DNA from 3 places in the Aliidongia dinghuensis genome. Region 3 is predicted to be linked to each of the others. Evidence: predicted binding sites of a transcription regulator. Region 3 holds the regulator's gene; each other region holds the start of a gene.
What was found. Region 3 encodes HrcA, which represses chaperone genes, less so after heat shock. Its sites were predicted from a motif close to GTTAGCACTCNCCNNNGGNGAGTGCTAAC; they were not measured.
Positions count from the first base shown of each region.

Region 1: the regulator HrcA is predicted to act here: its motif matches at 3,222-3,250, upstream of groES (co-chaperone GroES).
Region 2: the regulator HrcA is predicted to act here: its motif matches at 5,462-5,490, upstream of groES (co-chaperone GroES).

Region 1 is NZ_BMJQ01000008.1:30,854-41,080, forward strand. It holds gene IEY58_RS15770 (xanthine dehydrogenase family protein molybdopterin-binding subunit) at 1-337, opposite strand, end outside; gene IEY58_RS15775 (hypothetical protein) at 461-991, opposite strand; gene groL (chaperonin GroEL) at 1,189-2,829, opposite strand; gene groES (co-chaperone GroES) at 2,884-3,174, opposite strand; gene IEY58_RS15790 (NAD(P)H-dependent flavin oxidoreductase) at 3,434-4,498, opposite strand; gene IEY58_RS15795 (hypothetical protein) at 4,536-4,682, opposite strand; gene IEY58_RS15800 (hypothetical protein) at 4,692-5,018, shown strand; gene mscL (large conductance mechanosensitive channel protein MscL) at 5,034-5,447, opposite strand; gene IEY58_RS15810 (tetratricopeptide repeat protein) at 5,518-6,099, opposite strand; gene IEY58_RS15815 (hypothetical protein) at 6,263-7,126, shown strand; gene IEY58_RS15820 (hypothetical protein) at 7,024-7,848, opposite strand; tRNA gene IEY58_RS15825 (tRNA-Val) at 8,099-8,174, opposite strand; gene IEY58_RS15830 (DUF3108 domain-containing protein) at 8,324-9,274, shown strand; gene IEY58_RS15835 (AraC family transcriptional regulator) at 9,298-10,083, opposite strand; gene IEY58_RS15840 (DinB family protein) at 10,186-10,227, shown strand, end outside.
Region 2 is NZ_BMJQ01000002.1:105,633-115,859, reverse strand. It holds gene IEY58_RS03975 (sensor histidine kinase) at 1-354, opposite strand, end outside; gene IEY58_RS03970 (response regulator transcription factor) at 341-1,042, opposite strand; gene IEY58_RS03965 (porin) at 1,314-2,729, opposite strand; gene groL (chaperonin GroEL) at 3,356-4,990, opposite strand; gene groES (co-chaperone GroES) at 5,034-5,348, opposite strand; gene IEY58_RS03950 (hypothetical protein) at 5,630-5,806, shown strand; gene treS (maltose alpha-D-glucosyltransferase) at 5,803-9,159, shown strand; gene IEY58_RS03940 (alpha-glucosidase) at 9,438-10,227, shown strand, end outside.
Region 3 is NZ_BMJQ01000012.1:96,276-106,502, reverse strand. It holds gene dnaK (molecular chaperone DnaK) at 1-476, opposite strand, end outside; gene grpE (nucleotide exchange factor GrpE) at 675-1,319, opposite strand; gene hrcA (heat-inducible transcriptional repressor HrcA) at 1,338-2,396, opposite strand; gene rph (ribonuclease PH) at 2,647-3,375, shown strand; gene rdgB (RdgB/HAM1 family non-canonical purine NTP pyrophosphatase) at 3,381-4,001, shown strand; gene hemW (radical SAM family heme chaperone HemW) at 3,998-5,179, shown strand; gene IEY58_RS22030 (penicillin-binding protein activator) at 5,198-6,385, opposite strand; gene rsmI (16S rRNA (cytidine(1402)-2'-O)-methyltransferase) at 6,595-7,410, shown strand; gene IEY58_RS22020 (YraN family protein) at 7,424-7,789, shown strand; gene IEY58_RS22015 (BON domain-containing protein) at 7,875-8,717, shown strand; gene IEY58_RS22010 (SirB1 family protein) at 8,734-9,573, shown strand; gene gshB (glutathione synthase) at 9,658-10,227, shown strand, end outside.

The DNA of each region.
Region 1 (10,227 bases), on a different contig from region 3:
GGTCGCCGACATGGCGGACCCGGTCGATCACCAGTGCCGGGTGGGGCGGGAACTTGCCCGGCGTGCCGTCGATGTTCGTGATCGGCGCCGTGCAGGGGATGGGGCCGATGCCGTCGGCCGCGAGGTCCTTGCCGGTGAGTACGGCGAGCACGCCCGGTGCGGCTGCGGCGGCGCTAATGTCGATGCGGGTGATCCGCGCCGAGGCATGGGGCGAGCGCAGGACATGGGCATAGGCCTGGTGCGGCAGGTTGATGTCGTCGGTGTAGCGGCCGTAGCCGGTGATGAAACGCTGGTCCTCGGTCCGCCGCACCGACTGCCCCATTCCGAACTGGCCCATGACGTCTCACCTCCTCGCGTGTTCGAACGGCGCCTACCATAAGGGGGGCGGGAAGGGCAGGCCAACCCCTTCTTCGCCGCAGTTCGATGGCTCTTTAGAGAGAATGACGACGGGAAGCAGCGGTCAGAGCGGCCGTCCGCCTCTGAGCCGGCCGCGCAGCTCGGCGAATGGGTTCCACGCGGCGACGCGCCGCTTGAGCCGCTCGCCCGCGCGCCAGATGGCCGTGCGCCGGATCGCGTCGTGGATACGGTCGCGGGTCGTGCGGACCCACTGGTCGGCGCGCCGGAACCAGGCGAGCTGCGACAGGCTCGGATGGCACACCGACAGGATGCGGCCGATGGCGGCGGTCGCGAACAGCTTGGCGCCGACGAGAGTCGCAAGCGCGAGCCAATAGTGATGGCGGTGCAGGAACAGGATGATCAGCAGCTTCTCGGGCAGGATCAGCATCGACGGCACGAGGAACAGCGCCAGGGCGCCATAAGGTGGCAGGCCCGCGGCCCAGGCCTCGGCGCGTGCCACGGGCGGCAAGGCGGCAAGGCGGCCCAGGAGCCGGCCCAGCCGGCGGATCAGCAGATCCTCGAGCAGGAACAGGGCCGCCGCGAACGGCGTCAGCAGGTGCAGGAGGAGATCGCGCAGGCGGGCGAGAAGCGGCATCGAGAACTCTGGGGCAGGCGGGTGAGGTGTCGCGGTCTCCCCGAACCAAATCGTGACGCCGGGGCCATCCTACAAGGGTAGGGGGTGCCAAAATGCAGAACGCCGCAAGGCTAGGCCCCGCGGCGTCCGCTTTCCGTCGGAGCGATCCGTTCCGCCAGCGAAACGGATCGCTCCTTGGTTCGTCTTGGACGTTGGACTTAGAAGTCCATGCCGCCCATGCCGCCCATGTCGCCACCCGGCATCGGCGGGGCCTTCTTCTCCGGCTTGTCGGCAATCATCGCCTCGGTGGTGATGAGCAGGCCGGCGACCGAGGCCGCGTCCTGGAGCGCCACGCGCACGACCTTGGTCGGATCGATGATGCCGGCCTTGATCATGTCGGTGAACTCGCCCTTCTGGGCGTCGTAGCCCCAGTTGACATCGGTCGAGTCGAGCAGCTTGCCGACGATGATCGAGCCGTCGACGCCCGAGTTCTCGGCGATCTGGCGAACCGGCGCCTGCAGCGCCTTCTTCACCAGGTTGATGCCGACCTGCTGGTCGTTGTTTGCCGGCTTCAGCTTTTCGATCGCCTTGGCGGCGTAGAGCAGCGTGACGCCGCCGCCCGGGACGATGCCTTCCTCGACCGCCGCACGGGTCGCGTGCATCGCGTCGTCGACGCGGTCCTTCTTCTCCTTGACCTCGACCTCGGTCGCACCGCCGACGCGGATGACCGCGACGCCGCCCGCGAGCTTGGCCAGGCGCTCCTGGAGCTTCTCACGGTCGTAGTCCGAGGTCGTCTCCTCGATCTGCGCGCGGATCTGGGCGACGCGGCCTTCGATGTCGGCCTTGGCGCCGGCACCGTCGACGATCGTGGTCTCTTCCTTGGTGATCGTGATCTTCTTGGCCTTGCCGAGCATGTCGAGCGTGACGTTCTCGAGCTTGATGCCCAGCTCTTCGCTGATCAGCTGGCCGTCGGTCAGGATCGCGATGTCTTCCAGCATCGCCTTGCGGCGGTCACCGAAGCCCGGCGCCTTGACCGCGGCGATCTTGAGGCCACCGCGCAGCTTGTTGACGACGAGCGTGGCCAAGGCCTCGCCTTCGACGTCCTCGGCGATGATCAGCAGCGGACGGCCCGACTGCACGACGGCTTCCAGCACCGGCAGCAGCGCCTGCAGGCCCGAGAGCTTCTTCTCGTGGATCAGGATGTACGGGTTCTCGAGGTCCGCGACCATCTTCTCGGCGTTGGTCACGAAGTACGGCGACAGGTAGCCGCGGTCGAACTGCATGCCCTCGACGACGTCGAGCTCGGTCTCGAGGCTCTTCGCCTCTTCGACCGTGATCACGCCCTCGTTGCCGACCTTGGCCATCGCCTCGGCGATCTTCTTGGCGATGTCCGCATCACCGTTCGCCGAGATGCGGCCGACCTGCTCGATCTCTTCGTTGGTCGAGATCTTCTTGGACTGGGCCTTGACCGTGGTGATCACGGCCTCGACGGCCATGTCGATGCCGCGCTTCAGGTCCATCGGATTCATGCCGGCGGCCACCGCCTTGGCGCCTTCCTTGACGATCGCCTGGGCCAGCACGGTCGCGGTCGTGGTGCCGTCGCCGGCGAGGTCGTTCGTCTTGGACGCGACCTCACGAACCATCTGCGCGCCCATGTTCTCGAACTTGTCCGAGAGCTCGATCTCCTTGGCGACGGTAACGCCGTCCTTGGTGATGCGCGGTGCGCCGAACGACTTGTCGATGACGACGTTGCGGCCCTTCGGGCCCAAGGTCACCTTGACGGCGTTGGCGAGGATGTCGACGCCGCGCAGCATCTTGTCGCGCGCGTCGCCTGCAAACTTAACTTCCTTGGCAGCCATGTCTTAAATCCCTGAAATGGGTGTTCGAACGAAACGATGAGGGTTCGACGGTACTTAGCCCGCGATCACGCCCACGATGTCCGATTCCTTCATGACCAGATAATCGACGCCGTCGATCTTGATTTCCGTGCCGGACCACTTGCCGAACAGAACCCGGTCGCCAGCCTTGACGTCGAGCGCATGGATCTTGCCCTGCTCGTCGCGGGCACCCGGGCCCACCGCGACCACCTCGCCCTCCTGCGGCTTTTCCTTGGCCGTGTCGGGGATGATGATGCCGCCCTTGGACTTCTCTTCCTGCTCGATGCGCTTGACCACGACGCGGTCGTGCAGCGGACGGAATTTCATGGGGAAGCTCCTCGAAAGCATTATGTAAGGATCGCAGGGAGCGTGCTGTTAGCACTCTCCCCCGATGAGTGCTAAGCCAAATACGATTCGGCCCCCGCTCTGTCAAGCCGGCGGCCCGTCAAATTTTTATGAAAAAGGGCAGGTGCGGGGTGGGGCGCATGGCCACCGCGCGGGCGAAGGGCCGTTTCATCCTCCGCCCGCGCCTTATAGCGGCCCGCAATGACGATGGCGAGTCGAACCGTTACCGCCCGACGAACCGTTACCGCAGGCGGGCGCGCACTGCCTCGGCTTCGTCGACCAGCCGGCGCACCAGTTCGGCCGAGCCCATGCGGCGGCCGAGCGATGCCGCTTGGCCGCTCCACAGCGACAGGCGCTCGATATCGCCTTGACGTGCCGCAGCGGAGCGCATGGGCCGCGTCGTCGAATTCTGCAGCGGGAACGACAGGATCTGGTCCGCCACCGCCTCGACCTCGGTCAGGAACCGGTTGCGCATGCCGCGCGCCGGCCGGCCGGAAAAGGCGAGGGTGACCGTGGTCGCCGTGTCGGCGGAGGCGAGGAGTGCTGCCTTGTAGGCCTCGTGGATGCCGCTTTCGGTCGTGGTGAGGAAGGCGGTGCCCATCTGCACGGCGGCCGCCCCCAGCGCCTCTGCCGCGACGATGCCGCGGCCGTCCATGATGCCGCCCGCCGCCACGACCGGCACGGACACGGCGTCGACGATCTGCGGCACGAGCGCCATGGTGCCGATCAGCGCCGCCTGCCAGGGGGCGAAGAACGTGCCGCGATGGCCGCCTGCCTCGCTGCCCTGGGCGATGATCGCATCGACGCCGCTCGCCTCGAGCGCCTTCGCCTCGGCCACGGTGGTCGCCGTGCCCATGGTCTTGATGCCGGCGGCCTTGAGCCGCGCAACGTCTGCGGCCGGCAGCGCGCCCATGGTGAAGCTGACCACGGCCGGCTGATGAACGAGCATCGCCGCCAGCTGACTGTCGAGCGGATCGGGCGGCATCGACGGCAGCACCGGCGGCTCGATCCCGAGCGCCTCGTGATGCCGGGCGATCAGCGCCAGCATGGGCGCCGGGTCGGCGGCGCCGGGCGCACTCTCGCTGCGGGCAAAGAGGTTGATCGCGAACGGGCGATCGGTCCGGCTGCGGACCTCGGCCACTTCAGCCGCGAGTGCGTCGAGACTGAGATAGGCGGCGCCGATCGACCCCAGCCCGCCCGCAGCCGATACGGCGGCCGTCATCGCCGGCGTCGAGCCGGCGCCGGCCATGGGCGCCTGAATGATCGGATGATCGATGCCGAGCCAACGGGTGAATTCGGTCGCCATGGCGATGTCCCTTCCTCGTCCGGTATGTGGATCAGACTTAGTGCTCGCGATGCATCATGAAAAATGATTTGATCAGATAGCCGAAATCATTGATCGAGATAACGGAAGGATCTGAGCCCTTGTCGAGACCGCGCCGCTCTGACGCGGAGGACTTGATATTGGCGGCCGGCAGGATCGGCCCCATCTCGATAAGATGAGACCAGCGATCCTCTTCCTGCTGGGCGTCGTGGCCGTTGCCGGTCCGGCGCTCGCCGATCCGGTGGGGCGGCCGGGCGTGCTGCCGCCCGTCTTCCTGCCTCCGCCGCCGTCGTTCACGCCGCCGGTGCCGCAGCCTATGGCCTATCCGCCGGCGCCGGCCGCGAACAATCCGGTCGACCAGCAGAAGCAGTCGCTCTATCGGACCGAGCTCCAGTCGCATCAACGCGAGCTTGCGACTGAGCCGCCGCAGCCCGGATCCGATACCAACGCGCTTACGACCCAGCAGGCGCTCGATCGCCTGCGGCTGCAGGCGCCCAACTGATTTGGCAGCGCGGGCTCAGACCGGGCGCTGCTTCAGAAGATCGCGGATCTCCGCCAGCAGCAGTTCGCTCTTGGACGGCGGGGGCGGGGCCGTGTCCTTGGGGCCGGCGAGCTTGTTGATATAGCGCACCAGCAGGAATACGGCGAAGGCGACGATGATGAATTTGATGATCGAATTCAGGAACAGGCCGTAGTTGATCGTAACGTCGCCGGCCGCTTTCGCCGCCGCGAGCGTCTCGTGGCCGCCGCCCTTGAGCGTGACGAAGAAATCCGAGAAATCAATGCCGCCGATGATGAGGCCGAGCGGCGGCATCAGCACGTCGTTGACGAGCGAGGTGACGATCGCCGTGAAGGCCGTGCCGATGATGATGCCGACCGCGAGGTCGATCACGTTGCCGCGTATCGCGAATTTCTTGAATTCGTTCAGCATGCAGCGAACCTTTCCGTTGTCGTGAGGGCGTTCGGCCGGGACGGCAGTTTCAGGTGTGAGGTATCAGGCCTCAAGGCGGCTGGTCGAGAAGCGGGGTCGGGCGAGCGGCGCCGCCATCGAGCCGCCGCAGGCGGCGGACCAGGCGGCGGACGCTTTCCAGGTGGGGATTGATGGCGAGCGCCGCCTCGAACACCAGAAGCGCCTCGCCCCAGGCCTCCGCCTGCAGCAGGATCTGCCCCAGGCCGGCAAGCGCGCCGTAGTGCCGCGGTTCGAGCACCAGCACGCGCTCGATATCGGCGATCGATCGGTCGTGGCGGCCGAGCATGAACAGGATGGTCGCACGCCGGTTCCAGGCTTCGGGGAAATCCGGGTCCTCCAGGATCGCCTGATCGAGGAGGGCGAGTGCCGTCGCTTCGTCGCCGACGGCGAGCGACTTGGACGCGTCACCCAGCAATCGGCGGGCGGCGCGATTGCCGGCGCTGCCCCAGCGCTGCCAGATCAGCCGGTCGAGCCGGTCCGCCTCGACCGGCGAGGTCGTCCGATGCAGCTGGGCGAACGCCTCGTCGAGCACCGCGTCGCGATCGTCGAGCGGGCTCGCGCCAGCAAGGCAGCGTACCAACGTCAGGACGGAAGCGTAGCGTTCGTGGGTCATCGAAGGGCCTATTTTATCGCCCATTTTATGCAATCTTCGACCCGCCGGTGGCCCGTTGTCCAGTGCGAAGCCTGCGCGGCCGACCGGCAAATCTTGTTCCGTACGGCTGCCGATTCGTGCGATAGAAATGGAACAGAACCTTTTTGCGGCGGATGCTTCTGCAATGTTGAAATCGGGCGTGTTTGTCTCCGATACCGGGCAGATTCTGGACGCGCGTCCGGGGGAGCTGCGCTGGCACCTGGACTATCCGCGGGCCGATTTTGATCTGTCGGCCTACGCGATCCGAAATCTGGGCTTCGTCTGGTTCAAGCTGGAGACAAACGGGGCGCGGCTCAAGCTCCGGGCCGATCTCTTCACCACGGCCTGCTTCGAGCGGGTGGTCCGGCTCGTGTTCGAGCATCGGATCGAACGGCTCGTGATCGAGCATGAGGCCGAGGGCGAGCCGGCCGAGGTGCTGCATAACATCAACGACATCATCGCGCGCCTCGATTTCCTGCGCGGGACGACGCCTGGCGAGCGGCCGCGCGACAGCTACATCCTCGAGACGCTCGACCTCGGGCGCCTGCGCCACGGCAAGCGCCGGCGCCTGGCCGAGACCTTCGCTGCCTGGGTCCGCCATCGCGGCCAGCTGCCCTCCGACCTCGAACCGTTGCGGCGCATCGGCGCGTTCGACGGCGGTCACCTGCTGGTCAACCTCGAGGGCAAGGACCAGGCGATCATCCGGTCCTGGCCCAGCAACATCGTGTGCTATTCGGCGAGCGAAAGCGCCCAGCTCATCGGCCGCGACCTGTCCGACCAGCCGGACAGCACCTTTGGTCATTGGGCGGCGAAGCCCTATTACGAGGTCGTCCGCAGCGCCGCCGCCCGTCTGGACCTGATCGAGGCCGTCATCCGGCCGCCGAACGGGCCATCGCTCGTGTCGCGTTATGAGCGCCTGCTGCTGCCCTGGCGCACCTCGGCGGGCGACTTCTGGGTATCCGGCACGTCCCTCAACCGCTCGCGCCGGGCGTTGAGGTCGGCGAGATAAACGGCCACGTCGGCCGCAATGTCCGGCTTGTGGCGCCAAGTCAGCAGCAGGTCGGTCTCCGGCTTGTAGCTGTCGCGGATCTTGACCCATGGCTCCGAGCCGGGCAGCCCGTATTGGTTCAGGATGCCGTGGTCGACCGGCCCCTGCTCGACGAACGAGATCACATAGTCCGTGTCCCAGCTCGTATAGGCGAAGGTCCGGGTCATGCGCGGCATGACGCGGGAGATGCCCTTGCCGCGCCAGTCAGGCCGGTACCAGAGCCCGCCTGACAGTGCCACGCGGCCGGTGATCTCGGGCGCCTTGGGCGCGGTCACCTCGATTCGCTCCGCCGGTCCGGCCTGCCTGGCCGGATCGCGGTAAAACAGCCGCAACTGCTCCATTTCGGTCTTGAGGTTCGTGCCGGCGAGGTCGAGCAGCCGCGAGACCTGGGTCGCGACGATCTCGCCCGCGTCATTACGCAGCTCGAACATGAAGGCGCCTTGTGGTTGAATGTCGTTCTTGTCCGGATGGAACACCGGCATCAAGGGCGCCCAGCTGTCCAAATGCCGGCGATTGACCTGGTAAAGTCTGCGCAAATCATGGGAGATGTAGAGCCGCAGCCCCATTTCACTGAGCGCGCGATCTCCTTGCAGTAGAAAGAGGCCGATCTCGCGTTTGTCGCCGTATTGAACGCGTAGCTCTTCGGTAAAGCGCACGGGGTCTGAAAGTAGATCGAGAGGCATGGCACGATCCTCGTCTGCCAGTAGACAACCTCCAGGATCGTGCGCTGCAGAGTCCCCGCGGAGCTGCGTCAGTTTTACAACCAAGTGGCGCGGGTTGGCCTGGATCTCGACAGGGGATCAGGCGTTTAGAATTTAAGGTTCCGGCCGCTTGCTCGGCCGGGTGCCGCCGTATCGGAACGAAACTTCGGCCGGAACAGGCACTTGGGCCTGACGCGCCGGCAAGGACTCGAACGGGGGAGGAGGACGAGGATGGTGGGCGCGACAGGATTTGAACCTGTGACCCCTTGCGTGTGAAGCAAGTGCTACTACCGCTGAGCTACGCGCCCATCCTCGTAACGGTTGCGGGTTTTAGGCGGCGGGTGCCGTTCCTGTCAAGCGCCGATGGCGCCGGCGGAGAAGCGGGGCTGCGTCGCATGCGGGACATGGTCCAAGGGAGCATGGGACCCGGATCGCTCGAGGGAGCCGCTGCATGGGAATGATGGCACGGAGCGTCGCGGGCTGGAGCGTCCCGAACTGGAGTGTCCCGAACTGGAGCGTCCCGAACTGGAGCGTCCCGAACTGGGGCGCCACGGGTTGGGCCGGGGCCGGCCTCCTGCTGGCTGGATTTGCCGGCACGCCCGCATTGGCCAGCGACGCGGTGCCGTTCGACCTTGCCTACGATCTGAGCCTCGGTGGCCTTACCGTCATGAGCTTCGAGCTGGAGGTGCGGACGACCGGCGATCGCTACGCCATGGATTTCTCCGGCCGGACGCGCGGCATGATGAGCCTGTTCGGCCACGGTTCCGTCGCCTCCTCGAGCGAGGGGCGCCTGCGGCCGGACGGCACGCCCGTGCCGGAGGTGTTCATCAGCCATTCCGATGGCAACGAGGGCGAGCGGCAATCGCACATCCAATACGGCTCCAACGGACCGACGAACTGGGTCGCAGAGCCCATGCCCGGCAGCGACGGCGATGAAGTGACGCCGGTTCCGCCTGCCTCCATTCCCGGCACCCGGGACATCCTGACGGCTCTCCTGGATTTCGCCGCGGCCCTTGGCCGGAACGAGGCCTGCACGCGGGACATGCACATCTTCGATGGGCGCCGGCGCTTCGATCTGCGCACGAGCGACCGCGGCATGGAGGTCGTGACGCCCGAGGGTGTCGGCTTCTATGCCGGCCCGGCGCACCATTGCCATCTGGATCTCGACCGGATTGGCGGCTATCCGACCGACACGTCGAGATACATGTCGGGCAACGAAGCCGAGTTCTGGCTGGCGCCCGTGCTGCCGGGCGAGCCGCCGGTGCCGGTCGAGATCGTGTTCAAGGGGCGGCTCGGCATGATGCATGCCCGCCTCGCCCTGGCGCGCCATGGCGCCGATCTGCGCGGCACGCCCGAGACCGCGCCCCAGTCGGCCGCGGTCCCGCAGCCGCACGACGATCCGCGTTAGCTGGCCCTGCGAGACGGCCTGCTCTAGCGATCTGCAACGCGCTTGAGATACCGGCTCGGCGACGCCCCCAGAACGCGCCGGAAAGCGGCCGAGAAGGCGCTGGTGCTGCCATAACCCAGGTCGAGGGCAATCTGGGTGACCTGCTCCCCCTCGCCCAGGCGCACGATGGCGGAGAGCAGGCAGGCCTGCTGGCGCCAGAGCGCGAAGCTGGTGCCGGTCTCCCGCCGGAACGCCCGTGTGAAGCTGCGGCGGCTCATGCCGGCGCGGCGCGCCATCTCGTCGATGTCGACCTCCAGGCTGGGCTCGTCGAGCACGGCGCGGCAGAGCCGGGCGAGGCGCGGCTCGGCCGGCAGCGGCGCATTGAGCCCGAGCGGGCGCATTGCGGCGATCTCATCCAGCAGCAAGGCCATAATCCGCCCCGCGCGCTGATCTTCTGCATAGACCGGCTCGACGTCGGTGGCCTCCACCAATAGGTCGCGCAGCAGCGGTGAGACACCCAGCACCTGACACTCCGTCGGCAACCGGGCAGCGCCCGCCGCTTCCGGCCGGATGAAAGCATTCAACATGGTGACTGGGCCGGACATCCGCATGGAATGAGATACGCCGGCGGGCACCCAGAAGCCTCGCCCCGGCGGGACGACCCAATTGCCGCTCTCCGTCACCACCGAGGCGACGCCCGTCGCGGCGAAAGCGAACTGGCCGCGGCGATGGGCGTGGACGGGATAGACGAAGCGCGCCGGATAATCATTGGCCGTCACCACCACGTCCCGCGGCAGGTCTTCGTAGGGATCGAGCGGCGTGTCGCGCATGGCCCGGATTCTACAGAATTCGACCTGGTACCGAAAGCAGATCGCGTCTCCGCCCTCTAGGATCGGGCCTTCCGTTGCCGAACAGTTTCAAAGGCCTGTCCGATGCCGAACAATCTCCTCGCCATGCTGACGCGGTACAATCGC
Region 2 (10,227 bases), on a different contig from region 3:
GCCGATGGCGGCGGCCGGCATGCGGTGGGCCGCCCCGTCGATCGGCAAGTCATCCGGAATGGCGGCGATGTTGCCGGCCAGCAGCTTGCCGGCCGGATCGAACAGGGCAGCGTAGCTCAGCCGATGGAGGTCGGCCGCGATGCGCAGATCGATGTCGCGCAGCAGATCGTCGGTCTCGATCTTCGCCGCATTCTCGACCTCGTCGACGATCTCATAGCGGATGCGCCCCGTCTCGACGAGCGCCGTCTGCCAATAGACGAAGCCGAAGGTGAGGAGCATGCAGGCCGCGAGTGCCGTGGTGAAGGCGAGCGCCAGCCTGAACTGAGCCGTGCGGAAGAGCTCAGTCCGGCGCACGGAGCATGAATCCGGTCCCGCGCACGCTGACGATCATCGGCACGTCGCCGTCCGCGTCGATCTTGTGCCTGAGCTTGCCCATGTGCACGTCGATCAGGTTCGTCTGCGGCACGAAGCGATAGTGCCAGACCTCCTCGAGCAGCATCGCCCGGGTGATGGTCTGATCCGGCCGCCGCATCATGTATTCGAGCAGCTTGAACTCGCGCGGCAGCAGCTCGATCTCCCGCGGACCGCGATGCACGGTCCGATCGATGAGGTCCATCTCCAGCGGCCCGACGCGGAGCACGGTCGCGCGCGTGTCGGCCGGCCGGCGCAACAGTGCCTCGACGCGCGCGGCCAGCTCGTCCATGGCGAACGGCTTCGTCAGGTAATCGTCGCCGCCCGCCTTGAGGCCGCGGACGCGGTCGTCGACCGAGCCGAGCGCGCTCAGGATGAGCACGGGCGTGCCGATCGCCTCGCTGCGCAGCGCCTCGATCATCGAAAGCCCGTCGAGCACCGGCAACATGCGGTCGGCGATCACCAGCTTGACCGACCCGTCGGCCCGTATGGCCGCGAGCCCGTCTTGCCCGGTCTCGGCCAGGCTCACGAGATAATCGCGCGCCTCGAGCTCGGCGACGATCTCCCGCCCCATGTCGGGATCATCTTCGACGACCAGGATATGCGCTCCGCGAGCGAGACCAGATGACATGGCAGTGCCGAACGTGGAGCCGGAAAGGGTGGCGTGCGGCGACGCGGCGCCGATGCTGCCCATGGACTTGGGATCGCCGTAACTGGGCGACAAGATTCACCTCCTCCGTCACGTGAGGGTGCAAGGGATCTCTGTACCCGGCTCAATCTCCCGAGTTCGGCAACCGCATCAAATAAAATATGTTTTAGGGCGAAATAAGTTTTATGGCGCCGGCAAAAACGGGAGAGCGGATGACCGCTCTCCCCTCGCAATATCGGACGACTCTCGCCGCTTACCAGCGGAACGAGGTCTCCATGATGAGCGCCGTCGAATCGAAATTCTTGGCGAAGACGTTGTTGTTGGCGGCCACACCGCCGGTCCCCGACGTGAAATTGGCACCGTTCGGCACATAGGCACCGCCGGCGTCATAGAGCGTCTGCTGGATCATGCCCGTGAGATTGACGCCCGGCCCGACCGAATAGGTCGCACCGACCTGGATCACGTCGTTGGTCACGGCCCGCTTGACGTTCGCGTCGCCAGTCAGGCCCTCATACTCGCCGCGCGACCATTCCACGCCCATGCGGATGGCACCGATCGTGTAGGACAGGTTGAGGTCGAGGTTCTTGTTGACCATCTCGTTCGTCTTGAGCGTGCTGAACGAGATCGGAACGCCCACCGCATTGAATGCGGTCGCGACGCCGGCGCCGGTGCCCATCAGACCGTTCGGGAACGCCTGCGACAGCTCATAGTCGAAGCCCAGCTCGTACGGGCCGTAATTGACCTGGACGCCGCTGTTGTAGATCTGCGGGTCGGCGTTGTTGGTCGGGGTCAGAACGCAGTCGTTCGAGAGCGCGTCGTTGCCGAGCGCTACCTTGTTGGAGCAGGCGCCCTTGCGGCTCGCGGTCGAGTAGCCGGCGGTCCATGCCACCTTCGCCGGACCGACCGTGCCGGCCCAGCCGGTCGACAGCGACCAGTAGTTATAGGCCGTCGCATTGTTGAGCAGGCTCGGCGTCAGGCCGTTCGTCTGGTTGTCGGTCAGGCCGTTGTTGTCGCCGATGTTGCCCGGACCGTTCGTGTGGCCGCCCGCCTTGTCCGGTGTGTAGCTCGCCGCGAAATGGAAGCCGGCAATGACCGGGCTGTAGTACGCGATCTTCGTGCCGCGGCTGTCGAGGTTGAGCGTGGTCAGGTTGAACACGGGCGAGTTCGAGAAATAGATCGCGGCCGAGTTCGCACCGGTGTTCTGATCGCCGGTGACGCCGGCATTGGTGCCGACCGCGTCGTCGCGGCGGACGTCGCTGAAGTCGCCGATGCGCACCTCGCCCCAGCTCTGGGCGTTCCTCAGGTAGATATAGCTGTCCTTGATCGTCGTGTTGTTCGAGCTCTGGAAGCCGTTCGTCGTGCTGGCCGCAGCGTTCGGCGCGCTGAACGCATTGAGGCGCGTGAAGACGCCGGCGGTGATGCCGTTCGAGAAGGTCGTCGAACCGAGGAAGCGGATCAGGAAATAGTCCTGGAAGCCGACCGGCTGCCGCTTGTAGGCGGCGTCGCCCGGCTGATCGTCCTGCGAGATCATGGCGGCAGCACCGGTGTAGTACTGGCCGCCGAGCTTCATCTGGATCGGCTGATCGGTACTCGCGGTCTGCGCGTAGGCGCCGTGCGCAAGAAGACCCGCCGCGACGAACGCGGACGTCTGGAGAAGCAGTTTCTTCATGGTAGGCGTTGGCCTTCGATAGGCCTGAGCGTCGTGCGGACGGTCAGGTTTGCCGTAGCGTGCCCCCACACAGCCGCGACAAGTTTAACCTCCTGTGCGGCCGAAGATACGGCCGGGCTCCCGCCGGTCAAGCAAGCATGCCGGAACGCGTCGGCAAATTCGAACGCTGTTGCCGCGACGCCACAACTCGCCACCCGCAGGACAACGATATCAATGCGCGCATATTATTACAGACTTGGAACAAAAATATAATAACATTAACCAAATACCGCAAAGCAAAAATAAAAGATATTTTAATAGAGCCCAGAGACCGATCCAGGCCACATATTTGGCCAAGATAATAAATATTCTCTCAATCAATCCGAAAAATTCGCAAACAACCTTGGCCGGAGAGCTCGACGATCGCCAAATACCTGGCGAGACCGGGCGGACTTCCCGAGCATTCGACTTTCGATACAGGTACGGGATACCTCCTGCCGTGCCTGTCGAGCCTCCCCCACCGGCGAATCCGCGCCCCCATCGCGGGTCGGTGGCGGGAGGTTCACCCTTTCACGAGCGAAGGGCCCGGGCGTTTTCCCGGGCCCTCCAATAGCGTCGACGAGAGGATGCCGACTAGATGGCGTCGACTAGAAGTCCATGTCGCCCATGCCGCCGCCGGGCATGGGTGGTGGGGCCGTCTTCCTCGGCTTCTCGGCGACGAGCGCCTCGGTGGTGATGAGCAGGCCGGCAATCGAGGCCGCGTCCTGCAACGCCGTGCGCACCACCTTGACCGGGTCGATCACACCGGCGGCGACCAGGTCCTGGTACTCGCCGGTCGCGGCATTGTAGCCCCAGTCGTAGTCGGTAAGCTCGAGCAGCTTGCCGACGATGATGGAGCCGTCGGCGCCGGCGTTCTCGGCGATCTGCCGCGCCGGCATCTGGAGCGCCCGGCGCACGATGGCGACACCGGCCTTCTGGTCGTCATTTTCCGGCGCGACGCCCTCGGTCGCCTTCGAGGCCCTGAGCAAGGCGACGCCGCCGCCCGGCAGGATGCCCTCCTCGACCGCCGCGCGGGTTGCATGCAGCGCGTCGTCGACCCGGTCCTTGCGCTCCTTGACCTCGATCTCGGTGGCGCCACCGACGCGGATGACCGCGACGCCGCCCGCGAGCTTGGCCAGCCGCTCCTGCAGCTTCTCCCGGTCATAGTCCGAGGTCGTCTCCTCGACCTGCGCGCGGATCTGGGCAATGCGGCCTTCGATTGCAGCCTTCTCACCGGCGCCGTCGACGATGGTCGTGTTCTCCTTGTCGATCATGATCTTCTTGGCGCGGCCCAGCATGTCGAGGGTGACGCTCTCGAGCTTGATGCCGAGTTCCTCGCTGATGAGCTGGCCATCGGTCAGGATCGCAATGTCCTCCAGCATCGCCTTGCGGCGGTCGCCGAAGCCCGGCGCCTTGACGGCCGCTACCTTGAGGCCACCCCGGAGCTTGTTGACGACGAGGGTCGCCAAGGCCTCGCCCTCGATGTCCTCGGCAATGATGAGGAGCGGCTTGCCGGACTGCACCACGCCCTCCAGCACCGGCAGCAGCGCCTGCAGGCCCGAGAGCTTCTTCTCGTGGATCAGGATGTAGGGCTCCTCGAGCTCGGCCCGCATCTTCTCGGCATTGGTCACGAAATAGGGCGAGACATAGCCGCGGTCGAACTGCATGCCTTCGACCACTTCGAGCTCGGTGCCGAGGCTCTTCGCCTCTTCGACGGTGATGACGCCCTCGTTGCCGACCTTCTGCATGGCCTCGGCGAGGAAGCTGCCGATCTCGGTGTCGCCGTTGGCCGAGACGGTGGCGACCTGGGCGATCTCGTCGTTGCGCGTCACCTTGCGGGCATGGCTCTTCAGGTCCTCGACGACCGCGTGGACCGCGAGATCGACGCCGCGCTTCAGGTCCATCGGGTTCATGCCGGCGGCCACCGCCCTGGCGCCTTCCCTGACGATCGCCTGGGCCAGCACGGTCGCGGTCGTGGTGCCGTCGCCGGCGATATCGCTCGTCTTGGACGCGACTTCGCGGACCATCTGGGCGCCCATGTTCTCGAACTTGTCCTCGAGCTCGATCTCCTTGGCGACCGTCACGCCGTCCTTGGTGATGCGCGGGGCACCGAACGACTTGTCGATGACGACGTTGCGGCCCTTCGGGCCCAAGGTGACCTTGACCGCATTGGCGAGCGTGTCCACGCCGCGCAGCATCCTTTCGCGCGCGTCGGCGGAGAACTTCACTTCCTTGGCAGCCATATCCCCTATCTCCCTTGCTGATTTGCGTTATGGCGAGCGGCAGTCAGGCGGCCTGGCCGACCGGCTGGGCGTCTTCGATCACACCGAGGATGTCGCTCTCCTTCATGATGAGCAGGTCCTCGCCGTCGATCTTGACCTCGGTGCCGGACCATTTGCCGAACAGCACGCGGTCGCCGGCCTTGAGCTCGGTCGGCACCAGCTGACCCTGCTGGTCACGGACCCCGGGACCGACGGCGGCCACCTCGCCTTGCTGCGGTTTTTCCTTGGCCGTGTCGGGAATGATGATGCCGCCGGCGGTCTTGTCCTCGGCATCGATGCGGCGCACGATCACACGGTCGTGCAGCGGGCGGAAATGCATGCAGATCCTCCAGTGCAATACAGCGGCGGCACGGGCCCCGGGACTGGAAAGACCCGAGGCGCCGGTCAACCGGGAAGCGTCCATTTTTCCCGTCGGCAGAGCGGCACGGGAATCTTAGCACTCTCACCCCATGAGTGCCAAATACTGGGATCGGCGCCCGCCCGGCGGCGGAGGGAACCGCCCGAAGAACGGAACCGTTGGCGGCGTAGTCGGTAGAGAACTCGGGCTAGAGACGCGCCGAGCGCCGCCTCGTCGCCCTCGATTCGATCGAAAGGGCACGCATGCAGACGGCACCGCGCCTCCTCGCCTTGTCCCCGTTGAGCCCGGACGATCTCCTGGCCCGGCGCGACCGTCTGCCGGCGGTTGCGGGCCTCGCCTTCACGGCGGCGACGCTGCTCGATCCCGCAACCTATCTCGCGATGATCCTGAGCGTCCGGCGAATCGAGGCGCCATCATGAGCCGCCGGGGGCAGAAGCCCCTGCTGCAGGCCGCGTCCGAGCGCGCGACCGACCGGCCCGTGATCGCGCGCGACTGGTACAAGGACGCGATCATCTACGAGCTGCACATCAAGTCCTTCTATGATTCTGACAATGACGGCATCGGCGATTTCGCCGGCCTGACGCAGAAGCTCGATTATCTGCGGGATCTGGGCGTCACCGCCGTCTGGCTCCTGCCGTTCTACCCCTCGCCGCTGCGCGACGACGGCTACGACATCGCCGAATACAAGGACATCAACCCGTCCTACGGCACCATGGCCGACTTCAAGGCCTTCGTGCGCGAGGCCCATCGCCGGGGCCTGCGCGTCATCACGGAGCTGGTCATCAACCACACCTCGGACCAGCATCCCTGGTTCCTCCGTGCGCGCCGGGCCAAGGCCGGATCCAGCCATCGAAATTTCTACGTCTGGTCCGACACCGACCAGCGCTATCTCGGCACGCGCATCATCTTCCTCGACACCGAGACGTCGAACTGGGCCTGGGACCCGGTGGCCAAGGCCTATTACTGGCACCGGTTCTATTCGCACCAGCCGGACCTGAACTTCGACAATCCGGCCGTCGTGCGCGCGGTGCTGAACGTCATGCGCTTCTGGCTCGATCTCGGCGTCGACGGGCTCCGGCTCGACGCCGTGCCCTATCTCGTCGAACGCGAAGGCACCAACAACGAGAACCTGCCGGAAACCCATGGGATCCTGCGCACGCTGCGCGCCGAGATCGACGCCTCCTACCCGGACAAGATGCTGCTGGCCGAGGCGAACCAGTGGCCGGAGGACGTGCTGCCCTATTTCGGCAAGGGCGACCAATGCCACATGGCGTTCCACTTCCCGCTGATGCCGCGCATCTACATGGCGGTGGCGCAAGAAGACCGCCATCCGATCACCGACATCATGCGCCAGACGCCGGACATCCCGGAGGGCTGCCAATGGGCGATCTTCCTCAGGAACCATGACGAGCTGACGCTCGAGATGGTGACGGACCGGGAACGCGACTATCTCTGGGACGTCTACGCCGTCGACCGGCGCATGCGGATCAATCTCGGCATCCGCCGGCGCCTGGCGCCGCTGATGCAGAACGACCGGCGGCGCATCGACCTCTTGAACTCGATCCTGTTCTCGATGCCCGGCACGCCGGTGCTCTATTACGGCGACGAGATCGGCATGGGCGACAATTTCTATCTGGGCGACCGCGACGGCGTGCGCACGCCCATGCAATGGTCGCCCGACCGCAACGGCGGCTTCTCGCGCGCGGACCCGGCGCGCTTGTTCCTGCCGGCGATCCAGGATGCGGAATACGGCTTCCTGTCGGTCAATGTCGAGGCGCAGAGCCGCTCGCCCACCTCCATGCTGAATTCGATCCGCCGGCTGATGGCGGTCCGGCGCGATCTCAAGTCCATGGGCCGCGGCAAACTCACCTTCCTCTACCCGCTCAACCGCAAGCTCCTGGCCTATGTCCGCAGCATCGACGACGAGCTGGTCCTGTGCGTCGTCAATCTGTCGCGGGCGGCACAGTCGGTGGAGCTCGACCTCTCGGCCTATCGCGGCCGGGTGCCGGTCGAGCTCCTGGGCCTGTCGACCTTCCCGCCGATCCTCGACCGGCCTTATCACCTGACCATGGCCGGCCACAGCTTCTTCTGGTTCAAGCTCATGGAGCCGAGCCAGATCGAGGGCGGTCTTGCCATGCTCGAGGTCAGCCGCGACGGCGGCGTCGAGCCGGTCACGCTCGTGCTGCGCAGCGGCTGGGACGAGTTCCTGACCGGTGCCGCGGCGTCCGAACTGGGCCGGGCGGTGCTGCGCCAGTTCCTGCCGACGCAGCGCTGGTTCGCCGCCAAGGACGTCGGGGTCGCATCCGCGCAGATCGTCGACGCGGCGGACCTGCCGCGCCGCGACGCCGACGAGCCCTGGAGCCTGGCGATCGTCGAGACGACGCTCGCCGATGGCCGGATCCAGCATTACCAGATGCCGTTCGGCCTGGTCTGGGGAGCCCCCACGGCCGAGGCCCGCGCCGCGGTGCAGCCGATGACGCTCGCCCATGTCCGGCGCTTCCGGGCCGAGGGCGCGCTCTACGACGGCGGCATCCATCCGGGCTGGGCGCTCGCCGCCATCGAGGCGATCGGCGCCGGCCGCGAAATGCCGTTCCGCGGCGGCGGCAAGGCCGCTTTCCGTCCAAGCTCCAAGTTCGCCGAGCGGCCGTTCCCGAGCGAGCCCGCGGTCCGACAGCTGGGCGTCGAGCAGTCGAACAGCTCGATCGCGGTGCAGGATTATGGCGTGCTCAAGCTCTATCGCAGGCTCGAAGACGGTGTCCATCCCGAGATCGAGATGTGCCGCTTCCTCACCGGGACGGCTGGCTTCACCGGTACACCGCCGCTGCTCGGCACCATCGAACGGCTGGGGCGCGACGGGACGACGACGGCGCTCGGCATCCTGACCGGCTATGTCGCGAACCAGGGCGACGCCTGGTCCTATGCCCAGGACCATCTGAAACGCGTGTTGCAGGAGCGCTGGAACGGCACCGGCGAGCCGGCCCACGCGGAACAGGCGCCGGCCGACCCGCATGCTTATTTCCTCGAGCTCATGGGCCGGCTCGGCTATCAGACGGCCGAATTGCACCGCGCGCTCTGCCCGAGCGGCGACACCGACCCGGCCTTCGCGCCCGAGCCGATCACACCTGCCGACCTGGCGCGCTGGCGCCAGGAGACGCGGGCCAGCGCCGAGGCGTTGCTCGGCCGGCTCGCATCGCAACGAACATCTGCACCCGACCCCGCGGTCGACCGGCTGCTGACGCTCGGCGACCGGCTGCTCCAGCGCATCGACGCCGCCTGCGCGGGCCGGGTCCAGGCGGTCAAGACCCGGCTGCATGGCGACTATCATCTGGGCCAGGTCCTGGTGGCGCAGAACGACTTCTCGATCATCGATTTCGAGGGCGAGCCCCGGCGGACGCTCGACGAGCGGCGGGAGAAGCACACGCCGCTCAAGGATGTCGCCGGCATGATCCGCTCGATCGATTATGCCGCCGCCGCCGCGGTCCGCGCGGCGGCCGACCTGCCGTCGGTCGACAATGCCGCGCTCGAGGCCATGTGCCGCGACTGGCGCGACCGGGCGACCGCAGCCTTCCTCGCGGCCTATCGCGGCACGATCGCCGGGACCGCCTGCTGGCCCGCCGACGAGCGCGACGCCGATGCCTTGATCGAGCTGATGCTGATCGACAAGGCGCTCTACGAGATCGGCTACGAACTCGCCAACCGGCCGGCATGGCTCGGCATCCCGATCCAGGGGATCGTCGACCTTTTGACCCGAGCGGACGAGGCGGCGCCATGACCGCGCTCGCGGCACTGCGGCAGCGCATTGACCGGCCGCGGTCGGCAAGCTGCTTGCCGATTTTCCGGTCGGCCTGTTCCTGCGCGAGGGCCTGGTCCTGCGCGAGGGATAGATCGCGCAACCCCATGTCCCGAATTGGCCCCTTGCGAGCGCGGTTTCCCGCTCTTAAGTGTCCGACGAGTGCGGAGCGGCCCCATCCGCTAACCACCCGCCGAAACCGCCCCTTAACCGGGGAAGCGCAGCTCGCCTGCCGCCGAAGTTTTGCCGTCGAGTTCTGAATGCCGTTCGAGCCTAAAACGCCCTGGTGGCACGGCGCCGCGATCTATCAGATCTATCCGCTGAGCTTCGCCGATTCGAATGGTGACGGCTGGGGCGATCTGCCGGGCGTGATCGCTCATCTCGACTATGTCGCGTCGCTCGGCGTCGATGCGATCTGGCTTTCGCCCTTCTGCCGCTCGCCGATGCGCGACTTCGGCTATGACGTGGCCGATCACACGGCGGTCGATCCGCTGTTCGGCACGATCGAGGACGCCGACGCGCTCATCGCCCGCGCGCATCACCTGGGCCTCAAGGTGATCCTGGACCAGGTCTGGAGCCACACGTCGGACCAGCACGCCTGGTTCAAGGAGAGTGCCACCAACCCGACCGGCGACAAGGGCGACTGGTATGTCTGGGCCGATCCGCGGCCGGACGGCATGCCGCCCAACAACTGGCTGTCGGTGTTCGGCGGCAGCGCCTGGACCTGGGAACCGCGCCGCCGGCAGTACTACCTGCATCATTTCCTGGCGAGCCAGCCGAAGCTCAACCTGCGCAATCCGCCGGTGCTGGACGCGATCCTCGCGACCGGCCGCTTCTGGCTCGATCGCGGCGTCGACGGCTTCCGGCTCGATGCCGTCGATTTCATGGCCCACGACCCGCTGCTGCGCGACAATCCCGCGCTGCCGCCGGTCGACGGCAAGTGGCCGCTGAAGCCGTTCGCCCTACAGCGCCACGAGCACGACATGCTGCATGCGGACGCGCTCGCGATCATGGCGCGCATCCGGGCGCTCACCGACGAATATCCGGGCA
Region 3 (10,227 bases):
TTGCCGGCGTCCTTCGTCGCCTGGCGCTGGCTGTCGTTGAAATAGGCCGGCACCGTGATGACCGCCTGGGTCACCGTCTCGCCGAGATAGGCCTCGGCGGTCTCCTTCATCTTCTGCAGGATGAACGCGCTGATCTGCGACGGCGCGTACTTGTCGTTGCGGCTCTCGACCCAGGCGTCGCCATTGTCGGCGCCGATGATCTTATAGGGAACGAGGCCGATATCCTTCTTGACGGTCGGATCTTCGAAGCGGCGGCCGATCAGGCGCTTGATCGCAGAGAAAGTGTTCTCCGGGTTGGTGACGCCCTGGCGCTTCGCCGCCTGGCCGACCAGGCGCTCGCCGTTCTCGGTGAAGGCGACCATCGACGGCGTCGTGCGCGCACCTTCACTGTTCTCGATCACCTTGGCGGTCTTGCCTTCCATGACAGCGACGCAGGAATTGGTCGTGCCGAGATCGATACCGATGACTTTGCTCATTACTGCCTCTCAAACAAGCAGGACGCGAGGGCCTCCGAGGAGCGCTCCTTCACCGTCCCCCGATATTTCACCTGGGCGCCACGATTCGACCGGGCGCCCGCCGATATATATGGGCGGCTTTCCGACCCTGCAACGGGGCGAAATGCTTTCCTGTCACGGATTCGTGAGGGAAAATCGAAAAGCCACACTCGACCGGGATCAGGCCGTGCGATCGACGCGCTGATGCGCCTCCGCAGCCGGTTTTTCGCCCGCCGACTTTTCGGTGGCCGGCTTCTCCGCCGCGGCGGCTTCCGTCACCGGGCCCTTGGCAACGCCGACCATCGCCTCACGCAGCAGCCGGTCGTGGATCGTGTAGCCGGCCTGCAGCACCTGGACGACCGTGCCCGCGGGCTTGCCGGTGTTCTCGAGCTCGAAGATCGCCTGGTGCAGGTTGTGGTCGAACTTCTCGCCGACAGGATCGACCCTGCGGATGCCGTGCTTCTCGAACGCGCCCAGCAGCTCGCGCTCGGTCGCGGACACGCCCGAGAGCAGGTTCTTCACCAGCTCGTTCTTCGTCGCCTGGGCCTCCGGCACGCTGTCGATCGCGCGGCGCAGGTTGTCGGCGACGTTGACCAGGTCCTTGGCGAAGCCGGAGATCGCGAACTTGAGCGCGTCCTCCCGGTCGCGCTGAGCGCGGCGACGCACGTTCTCCTGCTCGGCGAGCGCGCGCAGCGCCTGGTCCTTGTATTTCGCGACCTCGGCCTCGAGCTCGGCCACGCGCGCCTCGGCGGAAACGCCCGTCTCGGCCGGCTGCGTCGCCTCGATCAGCTCTTCGGTCTCGGGGGTATTGGGGTTATCTGCCATCGTCGACTGAGTCCTGATTTATCCAATGGAACGCCCGATCACCTTGGCGGTGTAATCCACCATGGGGATGATGCGGGCATAGTTGATCCGCGTGGGGCCGATCACGCCGATGGCCCCGACGATCTGCTCTCGGCTGTTCATATAGGGTGCGATCACCATCGAACAGCCCGCGATGCCGAACAGCGAGTTGGCGGAGCCGATAAAGATCTGCACGCCCTCGCCGCGATGGGTCGCCTCGACGAGGCGCATCATCGTTTCCTTGGTCTCGAGCATCTCGAAGAGCCGCCGCACCCGGTCGAGGTCCTCGAGCGCGTTGATATCCTCGAGCAGGTTCTTCTGGCCGCGCACGATGAGCGAGCCGCCCGAACGCTCTCCGGACCAGGACGCGAGGCCCGCCTCGACGAGGCGCGCGGTGAGCTCGTCGAGCTCCGCCTGGTTCTGGGCCAGCTCCTGCACCAGCGCCGCCTTGGCCTCCTCGAGCGTGAAGCCCACCATCCGCGCGGAGAGGAAATTGCCAGCGGTGACGAGCGCGGAGGCCGGCACGCCGACCGGCACCTCGATGACACGGTTCTCGACCAGGCCGTCCTCGGTCACCAGCACGACGAGCGCCCGGCCGGGCCCGAGGGCCACAAACTCGGCATGCTTCAAGGCGCTCTCGGTCTTGGGCGCCAGCACCAGGCCGGCACAGCGCGACAGACCCGACAAGGTCTGCGTCGCCTGTTCCAGCACGGCCGAAAACGACCGGCCGCCGGCGGCACAGCGCGCATCGAGATTGTCGCGCTCATCCTGCGAGAGCCGGCCCACCTCGAGCAGCCCGTCGACAAAGAGCCGGAGCCCCGCATCGGTCGGCAGGCGGCCGGCCGAGGTATGCGGCGCGAACAGCAGGCCCGCCTCCTCGAGATCCGCCATCACGTTGCGGATCGTCGCCGGCGAGAGATTGAGCCCGAGCCGGCGCGAGATCGTGCGCGAGCCGATCGGCTCGCCGGTCTCCACATAGGCATCGACGATCGTGCGGAAGATCTCCCGGCTACGCTCGTTGAGCATGCCGACGAGCGTTTCCGTTCTCGCGCGGGGCATGTCGCGGTCGCTCAAGCTCGCCGATCGTCCCTTGTGAGACAGTGAATGCAATGGAACCTCGCCGCTGACGGCCAAGGCGTGCCGAAACTTAGGGACGACAAGCCCGGGCGTCAACCTTCGCCCCTTCAAGCCGCCCATGTATCGATGCCGGCAAATCCTGGACGCGCAGGCGACTGGCAGAGTAGGTTGGCGCCCCATTCGAGTACGCCCGCTCGAGAATATTCGGATCGTCGAAAGAAGCCAGAGACCCATGTCACGTCCTTCCGGTCGCCCGGTCGACCAGCTCCGCCCGGTGACGCTCACCCCCGGCTTCGCCAAATATGCCGAGGGTTCCTGCCTCGCGAAGTTCGGCGAGACCCATGTGCTCTGCACCGCCTCGGTCGAGGAAAAGGTGCCGCCGTTCCTGCGCAACACCGGCGCCGGCTGGATCACCGCCGAATACGGCATGCTGCCGCGGTCGACCCATACGCGGACGGAACGCGAGGCGGCACGCGGCAAGCAGTCGGGCCGCACGCAGGAGATCCAGCGCCTGATCGGCCGGTCGCTCCGCGCGATCTGCGACCTCAAGGCCTTGGGCGAGCGGCAGATCAAGATCGACTGCGACGTGCTGCAGGCCGACGGCGGCACGCGCACTGCGTCGATCACCGGCAGCTATGTGGCGCTGCACCTGGCGCTCAGGGGCCTGGTCGACCAGAAGCTGATCCCGGTCCTGCCGCTCCGCGACCAGGTCGCCGCCGTGTCCTGCGGCATCTATAACGGCGTGCCCGTGCTCGACCTCGACTATCCGGAAGATTCCGCCGCGGAGGCCGACGCCAATTTCGTGCTGACCGCGACCGGCCGGATCGTCGAGATCCAGGCAACCGCCGAGGAGGCGCCGTTTGCCGAGGAGCAGTTCGCGGAGCTCCTGAAGCTCGCGCGCAAGGGCATCGCCGAGCTTGCCCGGCTGCAGCGGGCGGCTGTAGGCCTGGGCGGGCTCTGACACCCATGTGCGCCGCCGTTCCACGCCGCCGCTTCACCGGCACCGGCCTCATCGTCGCGACCCATAATCCGGGCAAGCTGCGTGAGATCGTCGAGCTGCTGGCGCCCTATGGCGTGCACGTGAGTTCGGCCGCGGAGCACGGCCTGCCGGAGCCGGAGGAGACCGGGACCACCTTCCTCGCCAATGCCGAGCTCAAGGCCCTGGCGGCGGCGCTGGCAGCCGGCGTGCCGGCGCTGTCGGACGATTCCGGCCTCGCGGTCGACGCGCTCGGCGGCGCTCCCGGCATCTATTCGGCGCGCTGGGCCGGGCCCGACAAGGATTTCGCCGCCGCCATGGCGCGCGTCGAGCACGAGCTCACGGACAAGGGAGCCGCCAGCCGGCGCGCCCATTTCGTGTGTGCGCTGACGCTCGCCTGGCCGGACGGTCACTACGAGAGCTTCGAGGGTCGCGTGTCGGGCACGCTCACCTTCCCGCCGCGCGGCGACCGCGGCTTCGGCTATGACCCGATCTTCGTGCCCGACGGCATGAGCCAGACCTTCGGCGAGATGCACGAGGCGACCAAGCATCGCATCAGCCACCGGGCCCGTGCCTTCGGCCAGTTGGTCGAGGCCTGTTTCGCGTCATGATCCAGGTGCCCGCATCGCGCGGGCCGGAGACCCCGGGCTTCGCCGTCTATGTCCATTGGCCGTTCTGCCTGGCGAAGTGCCCTTATTGCGACTTCAACAGCCATGTGCGCGAGCGGATCGAGCAGGACCGCTGGCGCGCAGCGCTTTTGCGCGAGCTCGACCATTACGCGGCCCAAACACCGGGGCGCGCGGTCACTTCGATCTTCTTCGGCGGCGGCACGCCGTCGCTCATGGAACCCGCGACGGTCGGCGCCGTCATCGAGCGGATCGGCCGAAACTGGTCGCTCGACGCGGACGTCGAGATCACGCTCGAGGCCAATCCGACCTCGGTCGAGGCGCATAAGTTCCAGGGCTTCCGCGCGGCCGGCGTCAATCGCGTGTCGCTCGGCATCCAGGCGCTCGACCCGGCGGCACTCAAGTTCCTGGGCCGCCAGCACACGGCCGGCGAGGCACTCGAGGCCATCGCGCTCGCCGCCCGGCATTTCGATCGTTACAGTTTCGATCTGATCTACGCCCGACCCGGACAGACGGTCGATTCCTGGACCGCGGAGCTCGACCGGGCCTTGGGCTTCGCCGCCGGTCATCTATCGGTCTACCAGCTGACGATCGAGCCGGGCACGGCGTTCGCCACCGCCTATGCCCGCGGCGATTTCGCGCTGCCCGACGACGAGCTCGCGGGCGAGCTCTACGAGCTGACCCAGGCGCGGCTCGCGGCTGCCGGCCTGCCGGCCTACGAGATCTCGAACCATGCGCGCGCCGGCGAGGCAAGCCGGCACAACCTGACCTACTGGCGCTACGGCGATTATGTCGGGGTCGGGCCCGGCGCCCATGGCCGGCTGACCCTGGGCGGCACCAAGACCGCGACACGCCAGGCCAAGGCGCCGGAGACCTGGCTTGGCCTCGTCGAGGCCAATGGCCACGGCACGCAGGAGACCGAGATCGTCGACCGCGACGCCCGTGCCGAGGAAATGGTCATGATGGGCCTGAGGCTCGCCGAAGGCATCCCGCGCCGGCGCTTCCGGGACGAACTGGCGCTGGAGCCGGAGGACCTGCTCGACCCGGTGGCGCTCGGCCAATTGACGGAGGGCGGGTTCGTGACGCTCGACCGCGACCGGCTGGTCGCGACCGCCGCCGGCCGCCAGCGGCTCAACGCGGTGCTGGCTGCCCTCCTGCGCTGACTTTCCTTACTGACTTTCTTACTGGCCGGCCTCGCCGCCGAAGCTTTCGGGCGCGGGGCTGACCACGCTGGCGCCGGTGCGCTCGACCTGCAGCACGGCCAACCCGCGCTCGGCCGTGCCGTCCTCGCGCAGGCGGAAGATGCCGTCGGCGCCAGCGAAGCCGCTCGGGTTGGTGAGCGCCGCCGCCGAGAAATCGGCGCCGGGCGTGCGGCCCAGCACGGCAGCGACGCCGACCGCGTCATAGGCGAGTGTCGCGAGCCGCGCCGGCGCATGGCCATAGGCGGCGCGGAACCGGTCCTGGAACCCGGCGCGCGCCTCGGGCGGCGGGGCCGCGTACCAGCCGCCGATGAGCGACGGCTCGTTGCCGAGATCCGGCACGTCCCAGATGCCGGTGCCAAGCAGGCGGACCTTCTGCTGGTTGATGTCGGCGAGCTGCAGCTGCGACACGACGTTCTTGAGCTTGGGCCCGGTCTCCGGCACCAGGAGCGCGGTGAAGGTGAATTTGCCGTTGGCGGCCAGATGCTTGATCACCGGCTTCAAGTCGGCGCCGCCAGGCTCGAAGACCTCGGTATCGTCCATGGTGCCGCCGGCCGCCGCGACGGCACGGCCGAACTCGTCGGCGGCGAGCTGGCCATAGGTATTGTTGGGCACGATCGCCGCGAAATGATCGATGCCGGTCGAGCGCGCGTAGCTCGCGATCCGCGTCAGCTCCTCGCGCGGCAGGATGCCCATCAGGAACAGGCCGTTACCGGCGATGGAGGCGACGCTCGAGAAACTCAGCACGTTGATGTGGGCGGCCTGCGCGATCGGCTTCACCGCGTCGGCCTCCGACGCAGTCAGCGGACCCACGATGATCCTGGCCCCTTCGGCGACCGCGAGCCGCGCCGCGGCGACGGCCCCTTCGGCCGTGCCGTGCGTATCCTTCGGCGTCAGCACCATGTCGTCGCCGCCGAGCTCGATCAGCGACAATTGCGCGGCGTCGAGCATGTCGCGGCCAAGCGCGGCGGTCGGCCCGCTCAGCGGCAGCAGCAGCGCCACGTCGATCTTGCCCTTGACGTCGACGAAATTGGCCGGCTTCTGCGGTACCGCGGGCACAGCCGGCTGCAGCGTGGGCGCGGTCAGGGTGGCGACCGGGGGTTGCTGTCCCGGCAGCTTCCCCGGTACGGTCTGGGTACCGCAGCCAGCCAAGCTCAGAGCGAAAGTCACCACAGATGCGAGGGCCAAGGGCCGCAGGACCGGGTTCGCAAGAGACGGACGGTTCAAGCACATTCTCCGAAGCGACCGAGGAGGCGCCGCGGGAGACTAGCCGGGCGCCCACGCCAAGTAAACGCGCGCCTAAGCAACCTGTTCAGGGGCAGCGGCCTTCCCACGAGCGGCCTGCCGCGGCCAAACGGGCTGCGGCCGGTCTCTACGTCGTGGCGACACCGATCGGCAATGCGGCCGACATCACCCTTCGCGCACTCGACATTTTAGCCGAGGTCGACGTGATCGCCTGCGAGGACACGCGGGTGAGCACAAAATTGCTACAGCGTCATGGCATCGCCGTGCCGCTCGCGGCCTATCACGAGCACAATGCCGAGCACATGCGGCCGGTGCTGCTGCGCCGGATCACCGAAGGCCAGGCGGTGGCGCTCATCTCCGACGCCGGAACGCCGCTCGTCTCCGACCCGGGCTTCAAGCTCGTGCGCCAGGCGATTGCCGACGGGCTCAAGGTCGAGATGCTGCCGGGCGCCTCGGCGCCGCTCGCCGCCCTGGTCCTGTCCGGCCTGCCGAGCGACCGGTTCCTGTTCGCGGGCTTCCTCGAGTCGCGGAGTACTGCCCGGCGCCGGGAGCTCGCAGAGCTCAAGGCCGTGCGCGCCACGCTCATCTTCTTCGAGTCCGCCCAGCGGCTCGCAGATTCGCTGGCCGACATGGCGGCGGAGCTTGGCGACCGGCCAGCCGCGGTCGCGCGCGAATTGACCAAGCTCTATGAGGAGGTCCGCCGCGGCACGCTCGCCGAGCTTGCCCGCCACTATGCGGCAGCCGGGCCGCCCAAGGGTGAGATCGTCGTCGTCGTCGGCCCGCCGCTGCCGGCGCCGCCGCCGAGTGACGCCGATCTCGACGCCTCGCTCAAGGCGGCCCTCGCGCGCCTCTCGGTCCGGGACGCGGCGAGCGAGGTCGCGGATGCGCTCGGCCTCAAGCGCCGCACGGTCTATGCCCGCGCGCTCGAGCTCGCCCAGGTGGACAAATGACCCGGGCCGACAAATGACCCGGGAGCGGCGCGCCGCCGAGCGGCATGGCCACCGGTCCGAGGCGATCGCCGCGTGGTGGCTCCGGCTCAAGGGCTACAGGATCGTCGCCCGGCGCTACAAGACGGCGGCGGGCGAGATCGACCTCATCGTCCGGCGCGGCCGGGTGCTGGTGTTCGTCGAGGTCAAGGCGCGCGCCGATTTCCGCGCGGCCGCCGATGCGGTCAGCCCACGCCAGCAGCATCGCATCGCCCGTGCGGCGAGCCAGTTCCTGGCGACGCGGCCCGACTTGGCCGACCTCGACCAGCGTTTCGACGCGCTCTTGATCGTGCGTCGGACCTGGCCGCGCCACCTGCCCGACGCCTGGCGGATCGGCGCATGAGGGACGCCACAACGGATGTCCGGTTGTCGCCACAATTCGGCCGTTCTATAGCGGTAAGGAAAGATCCAACCGGAGGCCCCGAACAGTGACCCTGTCTCATCAGCGCGTTCAGTCCCTGGCGTTCAGCCTCGTGGCGCTCGTCGGGGCGACCCTGCCGCTTGGCGGCTGTCTTGTCGCTGCTGTAGGTGCCGCGGGCGGCACCGCCGGCTATACCATGGGCAACGAGCGCGGTGTCGGCGGCACTTTCAGCGACACCAGCATCAAGACGCAGATCAATGCCCAATGGGCCAAGGACAATGGCCAGATCGCGTCCTACGTCGATCTCAACATCTTCGAGGGCCGAGTGCTGCTGACCGGCCAGGTGCCGGACCCGAAGATCCGCGACCAGGCCGTCGCCGGCGCCTGGAAGGCGGATGGCGTCAAGGAAGTCATCAACGAGATCCAGGTGGCGCAGGGTGCGAGCTTCGGCACTGCGGCCGGCGACAATTGGATCCTGGCCCGGCTCAACAGCGACATGCTGTTCGACAGCCAGGTGCGCACGCCCAACTACTCGCTCCAGTGCGTCGACGGCACGGTCTACATCCTGGGCGTCGCACGCACCCAGACCGAGCTCGACCATGTGCTGAACTATGCGCGCAACATTCCGAACGTGAAACAAGTCAAGAACTACATCCGCATCCGCAGCGGTGTCGGCGAGGACGGCAGCACGCAGCTCGGCACCGCCGGCAGCACGCAGCCGAGCGCCTTGAGCGCACCGGGTGCTAGCCAGTCGGGTGCTAGCCAGGCCGGGGTCGACCAGCCGGGTGCAAGCCAGCGCGCGACCGGCCCGGGCGACAGCCGCGATCCGGCGCTGAACGGCCAGCCGTCGGCTCCGGTGCAGCAGGCCCCGGCGCAACAGTCGCCGGTCCAGGTGACGCCGCTGCAGTAGAACGGGACTTTCGGGCATGAGCGACAGCGCCGAGGCGCTGCTGGCCGAGCTGGGCCAGACCGATGGGGCGATTCTGCCGCTCGCCGAAGCGGCGCTCGCCTTCGCCCGCCTCGATCGGCCCGAGGTCGATCCGGAGGGCTACCGTGCCCATCTCGACCAGCTGGCCGACGAGCTCGCCGCCGAGCTCGGCGATGTCACGACACCCCCGCTCGCCGACCGGGTCGCCGCCCTCGTCACGGTCATGGTCGGCCATCACCGCTACAGGGGCGACAGCGCCACCTATGACGATCTCGCCAATGCCGACCTGATGCGGGTGATCGACCGGCGACGCGGCCTGCCGGTGGCGCTCGGCATCCTCTATATCCACGCCGCGCGCGCCCAGGGCTGGCGAGCCGGCGGACTCAACTTCCCCGGCCATTTCCTGATCCGCATCGATGCTGGCGGCGAGCATGCCATCCTCGACCCGTTCGCGGGTGGCGAACGGCGCGACGCGGCGCAGCTCCGCAAGCTCATCCGGATCGTCGGCCGGGGCGGGGCGGGCCCGGTCGAGCTCAAGCCCGAACACACCCGGATCGTCCCGGACCGCGAGGTGCTGCTCCGGCTGCAGAACAACATCAAGCTCCGCCTGCTGCAGGCGGGCGGCGCGGAGGCCGCGTTCGAGGTCCTGCGCCGCATGCGGCTCCTGGCGCCGCGCCATGCGGACCTCTGGCGCGAAACCGGCATGCTCGCCGATCATCTGGGCCGCTTGGGCGCCGCCATTGCGGCACTCGACACCGCGCTCCGCCTCGATCCGGCCGCCGAATGGCGCCACGACGCCGCCCTGCTGCTGGCCCAGCTCCGGTCCCGGCTCAACTAGCGCTGTTCAGGCTCGGATGTTCTGGGCTTGGGGCCTTGGGCGTCGTCACCATATAGTGCCGGCACCAAGAAGGGGAAATGCGCCATGAGTCTTGCCGTCGCCATCCAGATGGACCCGATCGCCGGCATCAATATCGATGCCGATTCGACCTTCGTCCTGGCGCTCGAGGCCCAGGCGCGCGGCCATCTGCTCTACCATTACGGACCCAAGAACCTGACATTCCGCAACGGCCGGCTCTATGCCCGCGCCGAGCCGCTCAAGGTGCAGCGCGAACGCGGCAACCATTACACGCTGGGCCCGTCCGAGCTCATCGACCTGGCCGGCGTCGACGTGGTGCTGATGCGCCAGGACCCGCCGTTCGACATGGCCTACATCACCGCGACCCATCTCTTGGAGCGGATCCATCCGCAGACCCTGGTGGTGAACGATCCGGCGAGCGTGCGCAACGCGCCGGAAAAGCTGTTCGTGACCCAGTTCCCGGAGCTGATGCCGCCGACGCTCATCACATCGGACCGGCGCGAGATCGACGCTTTCCGTGACGAGCACAAGGACATCATCGTGAAGCCGCTGTTCGGCAACGGCGGCGCCGGCGTGTTCCGCATCCGCGAGGGCGACGAGAACCTGGGCTCGCTCCTGGAGATGTTCGCAAGCATC